DNA from 2 places in the Polaromonas sp. P1_F4 genome. Region 1 is predicted to be linked to the other one. Evidence: riboswitches for the same ligand, from Rfam matches in the RefSeq annotation. Region 1 holds a riboswitch; the other holds the start of a gene.
The links. Region 1 has a riboswitch for glycine ahead of gcvT (glycine cleavage system aminomethyltransferase GcvT). Riboswitches for the same ligand answer to the same signal wherever they lie in the genome.
Positions count from the first base shown of each region.

Region 2: another riboswitch for glycine. It lies ahead of AC1DYQ_RS11745 (D-amino acid dehydrogenase); the one in region 1 lies ahead of gcvT (glycine cleavage system aminomethyltransferase GcvT).

Region 1 covers NZ_JBFUBP010000001.1:253,265-257,060, reverse strand. The annotation lists gene AC1DYQ_RS01270 (TRAP transporter large permease) at 1-882, shown strand, start outside; gene AC1DYQ_RS01265 (hypothetical protein) at 1,226-1,795, shown strand; glycine riboswitch at 1,831-1,946, shown strand; glycine riboswitch at 1,966-2,069, shown strand; gene gcvT (glycine cleavage system aminomethyltransferase GcvT) at 2,105-3,265, shown strand; gene gcvH (glycine cleavage system protein GcvH) at 3,322-3,687, shown strand; gene gcvP (aminomethyl-transferring glycine dehydrogenase) at 3,743-3,796, shown strand, end outside.
Region 2 covers NZ_JBFUBP010000005.1:19,158-22,953, reverse strand. The annotation lists gene AC1DYQ_RS11760 (alpha/beta fold hydrolase) at 1-661, shown strand, start outside; gene AC1DYQ_RS11755 (thioredoxin domain-containing protein) at 658-1,140, shown strand; gene AC1DYQ_RS11750 (GrpB family protein) at 1,337-1,879, shown strand; glycine riboswitch at 2,070-2,191, shown strand; gene AC1DYQ_RS11745 (D-amino acid dehydrogenase) at 2,303-3,616, shown strand; gene AC1DYQ_RS11740 (DUF1737 domain-containing protein) at 3,710-3,796, shown strand, end outside.

The sequences.
Region 1 (3,796 bases):
TACGCCGCAGCGCTGCAGGCCACCAGCGCCGAGTTGGGCGTGATCATTCCGCCTTCCATCCCCATGATTCTTTACGGCGTAAGCGCCGAGGTTTCGATCGGCGAACTCTTCATTGCCGGCTTCGGCCCGGGGCTGCTGATCGGTGGTGCGTTGATGCTCTTCGTCCACCTGTATTGCCGCTGGAAAGGCTGGGGCAAACAGGACGGCGACGGCCGCCTGAGCTTTGGCAAGGCGACCTGGCAGGCAGGTTGGGCGCTGCTGATGCCGGTGATCATTCTGGGCGGGATTTACGGCGGAATTTTCACGCCGACCGAAGCCTCTGCCGTGGCGGTGTTTTATGCGCTGGTCGTGGGCATCGTGATCTACCGCGAGATCAAGCCGGCCGACCTGTACGTCATTCTGCGCAAATCGGTGCTGTCCAGTGCCGTGATCATGTTCATCATCGCCAATGCCGGGTTGTTCGCCTTCCTGATCACGCGGGCCGGCGTGCCGGACGCCATAGGCCACTGGCTGGAAGCCGTGCTGCAGTCGCCCGCCCTCTTCCTGTTGGGCGTCAACGCGGCGCTGTTCATCATCGGCATGTTCATTGAAACCAGCGCCGCCATCATCGTGCTGGCGCCCATCCTGGCGCCAGTGGCCGTGCATTTCGGCATTGACCCGGTGCACTTCGGGCTGGTGATGGTGGTCAACCTTGCGCTGGGCATGATCACGCCGCCATTCGGTGTGAACCTGTTTGCAGCCTGCACCGTCGCCAGGATATCGCTGGACCGCATCGTGACCCACCTGCTCCCGTTTGTACTGGTGATACTGGCTTGCCTGATGGTGATCACTTACGTACCGCAGCTGTCCCTTGGCCTGCGCGATCTGGTCTACGCCAAATAGCTATTTTTTCGGACGGGGTTTCACGCCCTTGTCATCTACGCAGGCGATGCTTTAGGGCCTGTTAACGCTATTTATGCAAGATGCGTTGCGAGTCAAAAAAGCCATGAGCAAGGCGCAAAACGCAGGCGGGGTGAACCCCGTCAAGGCTTTGCAACGCCGCGCAGGGCCTTTTTGATCGCAACCCGGAGGGAATGGGGTGAGAAAGCCGCCACTCGGCGTTGCTCTCCTAGCCCAGACAGAAGTCTGGGCGTCGTCACGCGCCTTGATTGGCGGCTTTCTCACCCCATTCGCATTTGCATAAATAGCGTTAACAGGCCCTTACTTTCATTTGAGGATGAAATCCATGCAGCTCCATAAAACCGACCGTGCCCGCGCCGAGCTCAAGCCCGGCGTGAGAACGCTAGGCCAGCGCGAGCGCACCCTTCTGCTGATGGCCGACGGCAGCAAGTCTGCCCAGGACTTCCGACCGCTGTTTGAGGGCGACGGCGAAGCCATTGCCCTGCGCCTTTTGCGCGACGGCTTTCTGGAAGCCCATCCCGGCAAGACGTCCGCATCGGCAAAAAACCCTGCGCCTGCACCCGCCCAAACACTCACGCCGGCGCAGTTACAGAACTTTCCCAGCCCCGAAACCACCCAGGCCATTCAGGTCTCTGCCGATCAATTTGAAGGCAAGCGCTCGCTTGCCACAACCCGGATGTTCCTGTTCGACATCTGCGAGCGTATGTTCGCCCGGCGCAACCCGGAGATGGCCGAGCGCTTTCGCGAAGCGCTGCGCAATGCCAAGGACCGCGAGACCATGCTCAGCGCCTCGCGCGAAATGATCGAGGAAATCGAAAAAATCGCGGGCCATGAGCGTGCCGACTCCATCAGCGAGCGGATCGCCATGCTGCTGCCCCAGCATCTGGCCGCCTGATCAAACTGACCGACCGCACAGCCGGTTCCGTTACACTTGCCGGGTCAGGAGAGAGTTTTCCTTAGCGAAAACCGCCGAAGGCGCACGTACACCCAAGGGCACCCCTTGGGCCGCACTGAACGCTCAGGCAAAAGGACTGGCAACCGCCCTGCGGCGCACCACGCGGCAAGGCGTTCCCTACTGGAGAGAGGCCGCCTTTCACGGGCAGCCCACCGAAGGAGCAAGCCTGCATCGCCGGGTGAATCTCTCAGGTAAAGTGGACAGCAGGGGCAACTCATGGTTTTACCTGTTTGCCCCCTGGAGAATGCCTTGTCCGATTCGTCCACCTCTTCTGCCGCCCCCGAAACCCTGCTTAAAACGCCTTTGCACGACCTGCATTTAGAGCTTGGCGCACGCATGGTCCCTTTTGCGGGCTATTCCATGCCGGTGCAATACCCTGCGGGCCTGATGGCCGAGCACCACCACACGCGTCAGGCGGCAGGCCTTTTTGATGTCTCTCACATGGGCCAGCTACGCCTGGTGGGTGCTGATGCTGCAGCCGCCCTTGAATCCCTAATACCCGTCGACGTCATAGACCTGCCCGCCGGCAAGCAGCGCTACGGCCTGCTGCTGAACGACGAGGGCGGCATCATCGACGACCTGATGTTTTTCAACCGTGACTATGCGAACGGCGGCGACCTGTTTGTCATCGTCAATGGCGCGTGCAAGGTGGGTGACATCGCGCACATACAGGCCAAAATCGGCTCGCGCTGCGAAGTCATTCCCATGCCGGAGATGGCGCTCATGGCGCTACAGGGCCCGCAAGCCGTCACTGCCCTGCAGCGGCTGGCCCCGGGTGTCGAGAAACTGGTGTTCATGACCGGCGGACGATTCGACGTGGCCGGCTGCGATTGCTTCATCACCCGCAGCGGCTACACCGGCGAAGACGGCTTTGAAATCTCCGTGCCGGTTTCGCAAGCCGACACACTCGCACGCGAACTGCTCGCGCAACCTGAAGTCAAACCCATCGGCCTGGGCGCGCGCAATTCGCTGCGGCTGGAAGCGGGCCTGTGCCTCTATGGCAACGACATTGACACCACCACCACGCCGGTGGAGGCCAACCTCAACTGGGCCATGCAGAAAATTCGCCGCACTGGCGGTGCACGTGCCGGTGGATTTCCCGGTGCGGAGAAAATCCTGGCACAGCTGGCCGACCCTTCCCTGCTGACACGCAAGCGCGTCGGTTTCATTGCGCTGGAGCGCGTTCCGGTGCGCGACCACACGGAGTTGCAAAGCACCGATGGCGCAGTCATCGGCGAGATCACCAGCGGCCTGTTGGGCCCCACGATCAACCAGCCGGTGGCCATGGGCTATGTCAAACCTGAATTCGCCGCGCTGGGCACACGCGTGAACGCGATGGTGCGCGGCAAGGCCGTACCCATGGAAGTCGCCGCCATGCCTTTTGTTCCCGCCCGCTATTACCGCGGCTAGACCCTGAAGCTGTCACTTCATTTTTTTCACCCCACCACTCAACCCCGGAGAACCTCATGACCGTCAAATACACCGAAGACCACGAATGGGTCAAGATTGAAGGCAACGTTGCCACCGTTGGCATCACCGTGCATGCGCAGGACGCGTTGGGCGACGTGGTGTTTGTGGACCTGCCGGCTGTCGGCACCACTTTCGCCCAGAAAGAAACCGCCGGTGTTGTCGAATCCGTCAAGGCTGCGGCCGACGTGTATATGCCCTTGAGCGGCGAAGTGACCGAAATCAACGAAGCCCTGAAAAACGACCCATCGCTTGCCAACAGCGACCCGATGGGCGCCGGCTGGTTCTTCAAGGTCAAGTTATCTGACCCTTCACAGCTTGACGCGCTGATGGACGAGACCCGTTACACAGCCTTCGCCGCCTGATTTTCTGACCGACTTTTTTTGATTCCTGGCTGCCAAGCCTGACACGGGACCCGACATGTTGATGCAATCCGCCAAGCCCTTGGGCGATCTTGAAAATCCTTCCGAATTC
Region 2 (3,796 bases), on a different contig from region 1:
GCAGCTGGACCACCACAAAGTCTTCACGCCGACGCTGACCGGCCTGGGCGAACGCGCCCATTTGCTCTCACCCACGATCAACCTGGACACGCACATCAACGACGTGATCAACCTGATCGAAGCGGAAGAGCTGCACGAGGTGACGCTCGCGGTGCATTCCTATGCCGGCATGATCGGCACGGCCGTCACTGACCGCATGCCCGACCGCATCAAGCACCTGGTGTATGTGGATGCGGTGGTGCCCAAGCCCGGCGAGAGCTGGAGCAGCACGCAGGCCAGCGCCACGCAGCAGCAGCGCATGGCGGCGGCGCAAGCTTCACCCAGCTTCAGCTTTCCGGCGCCCGACCCGGAGGTGTTCGGCCTGCACGATGCCGACCGTGAATGGGTCAAGCGCCGGCAGACGCCGCACCCCGGCAACACCTACCAGGCGCCGCTGGACTTTGACGTGAAACGCGTGGCGGCCGTGCCGCGCACTTTCGTCAGCTGCACGCAGCCGGCGCTGGCCACCATCGAACCCAGCCGCCTGCGCGTGAAAGACCCGAAATTCTGGGACGGTGCATGGCTGCCGAATTCGCGCGTGGTGGAGATCAAGACCGGCCATGACCCCATGATCACCGAACCGGCTGCGCTGACGAAGATTTTGCTGGAAAGCGCTGAATGAGCCCGGTGGGCCGCCGCCAGTTCACCGCCGCTTTGGTAGGCGGCCTGGCCTTGCCCGGGCTTGCGCTGGCCAAAGACACGGCCTTGCCTGTGCCCGCGTCCTTGCCCGTGGCGGCGGGGTTTGCCATCCAGAAAAATGAACCCCTTGTGCTGCTGATCAGCCTGCCCGGCTGCCCCTTTTGCGAACTGGTGCGGCGCAACTACCTGCTGCCAGCGCAGCGTGACGGCAGCCTGCAGGCCTGGCAGCTCAACATCAGCGACCGCGTCACGCCGCTGGCTGGCTTCGACGGCAAGTGGACGACAGCCGCAGCCCAGGTTGCTGCATGGAAAGCGGGCTTCACGCCCACCGTGCTGTTTCTGGGCCCGGCCGGGCAGGAGCTGGCGGAACGGCTGGTTGGCCTGGCGTCTACCGACTTTTATGGCGCTTACCTGGAAGAGCGGCTGGCACAGGCGCGCAAAGCTGTGCTGGCGCTCAGGTAAATGAAATGCAGATCGCCCCATTCGCAGCCGTGGGGATTTCTGGTTGCTATTGTTTTAGTAGCTGCTCGCGCCCGTCTTTATTGGGCTGAAGGCCTTTTTCATGCTCAAAATGCCCTAAAAGTGGCCTCACAAACGATTCTGGCGTGCCGCGCAGCGTTTTTCGCCCCTGTACAACAACCCACCAGCCACGCCCCGCATGACTGACCAGGAATCGCTGCTTGCCGCTATCCACGAGGAAGTGGTCTTGCAGGCCTACGACCCGGCCTGGCCCCTGCAGTTTGTGGCTGAGCGGGACCGCCTGCGTGCGCTCTCCCCCCAGCTGCCGGCCCGCCTGATCGACATCCAGCACATCGGCAGCACGGCCGTGCCCGACCTGGCGGCCAAACCGGTGATTGACATGCTGGCCGGTGTGGAATCAATCGCGGCGGCTGAAGCGCTTCTGGCGCCGCTGTGCGCCAACGGTTACACGACCTCCGCTGAATTCAACGCCTCGTTGACTGACCGTAAATGGCTGATGCGCTGGGCAGAAGGGCGGCGCACCCATCATCTGCACCTGGTGGTTCACGGCGGTGAGGTGTGGGCGCAGCGCCTGCGTTTTCGCGACGCCCTGCGTTCGGACCCGGCGCTGGCGGCGCGCTATGCCGCGCTCAAGGCGGAACTGGCGGCCAGGCACCCGGGTGACCGCGAGGCCTATACCGATGCCAAAGCCGCGTTTGTGAAGGCGGCGAGCGAAGGCTGAGCCGCCCTGCTTCCTACTATTAAGCGCCTGAATCAACCCGCTAGACCTGTACTGAACGCCCTATTCACGCTTGGAAAAACAGGCTTCGGTGGTAAATTCAAACCCGTTCAAGCAGGAGAGCGCTGCCCCCCAAGGCAGCCACCGAAGGCGCAAACTTCCATAATCGCTCAGGTCCCGTACTGCCCGGAACACACAGCCGTCTGGAGAGACGCCGCACGCAAGGTGCAGCGCACCGAAGGAGCAAAGCCGAAGCTTGTCATCGACATAAAAGCAGCGGCTGAATCTCTCAGGTAACAAGGACAGTGGAAGCGGCCGCAAGCATGTGATGGCTTGGCGGTTGCCACGATTCTTCCGATTCAACAGCAACCCCTGGCACGGCGCTTGCGCTACTGCAATGTTCTGCTTGAATGAAAAGGAACTGCCATGAAAGTCATGGTTTTGGGTGCGGGTGTCACGGGTATCACCACGGCCTGGTATTTGTCGCAGCGGGGGCACGAAGTCACGGTGGTCGAACGGCGCGGCGCGGCCGCGATGGAAACCAGCTTTGCCAACGGCGGGCAAATATCGGTAAGCCACGCAGAGCCTTGGGCCAACCCGGGTGCGCCGCTGAAAGTGCTGCAGTGGCTGGCTCGTGAAGATGCGCCGCTGCTTTTCAGGCTGCGCGCCGATGTGAACCAGTGGCTGTGGGGGCTGGAGTTCTTGCGCAACTGCACGCCCGCGCGCACGGCACAAAACATCAAGCAGATCGTGAACCTGGGCATGTACAGCCGCGGCGCGCTGCAAAAGCTGCGTGCCGAACTGGGCCTGCTGTACAACGCGCAGACCAAAGGCATCCTGCACTTCTACACCAGCCAGGCCGAGTACGACGCCGCGCAGGAGCCCGCGCGCATCATGCGCGAGCACGGCTGCGAGCTGGACATGAAAACCGCCGATGAGTGCGCGGCGATTGAACCCGCACTGGCGCAATGCCGCGGCAGCATCGTCGGCGGCAGCATGACCCCCAGCGATGAATCAGGTGACGCGCACGCGTTTACCGCCGCGCTGGCTGCGCGCTGCGAACAAGCCGGTGTGAAATTTTTGTACAACACGACCGTGCTGGGCCTGGACGCTGCGCAAGGACAACTGAACGGCGTGCAGGTGGCCATGGGCAGCGGCGAGGCCGGGGGCCGGGTCGAAATGCTGAAAGCCGATGCGTATGTGATGTGCCTGGGCGCTTTCAGCGCGCAGTGGGCCAGGGTGCTGGGGCAAAGCCTGCGCATCTACCCGGCCAAGGGTTATTCGGTCACCTTGCCCGTCATCAACGAAGCCGCTTCTTACCAGGTGAGCCTGACGGACGACGAGTACAAGCTGGTGTTTTCACGTTTTGGCAACCGCCTGCGCATTGCTGGCACGGCAGAGCTCAATGGCTACAACACCGAGCTGAACCTGGTGCGCTGCAATGCCATCGTGCGCCGCGTGAAGCAGCTCTTTCCCGAGATGACGGATGGCGAAGGCGCGCAGTTCTGGACGGGCTTGCGCCCGGCCACGCCGAGCAACGTGCCTTACATCGGCAAGAGCAAAGCTTCCAACGTCTTCCTGAACACCGGCCATGGCACGCTGGGCTGGACGCATGCGTGCGGCTCGGGCGCGGCGATTGCCGACATCGTGAGCGGTCGCGTGCCGGAGGTCGACTTTGCCTTTACCGGGATGCCGGCGCCGGGGCGTGTGATGGCCTTGCCGGGGATGGTGAAGGCCTGAGCAAGGCCTGAAAAGGGGGTCTGCAGCACGGCGTCCTGCAGCAGGTGGGCGGAAACGGTAATATCGCCCTCCGTTCATCAGCTGCTTGCCGCCATGACATCACCCGCCACCACGCCCCCCGACGGTCTTCCCACCTACAGGCTCCTTACCGGCCCGGATGACGCGAGCTTTTGCCGTCGG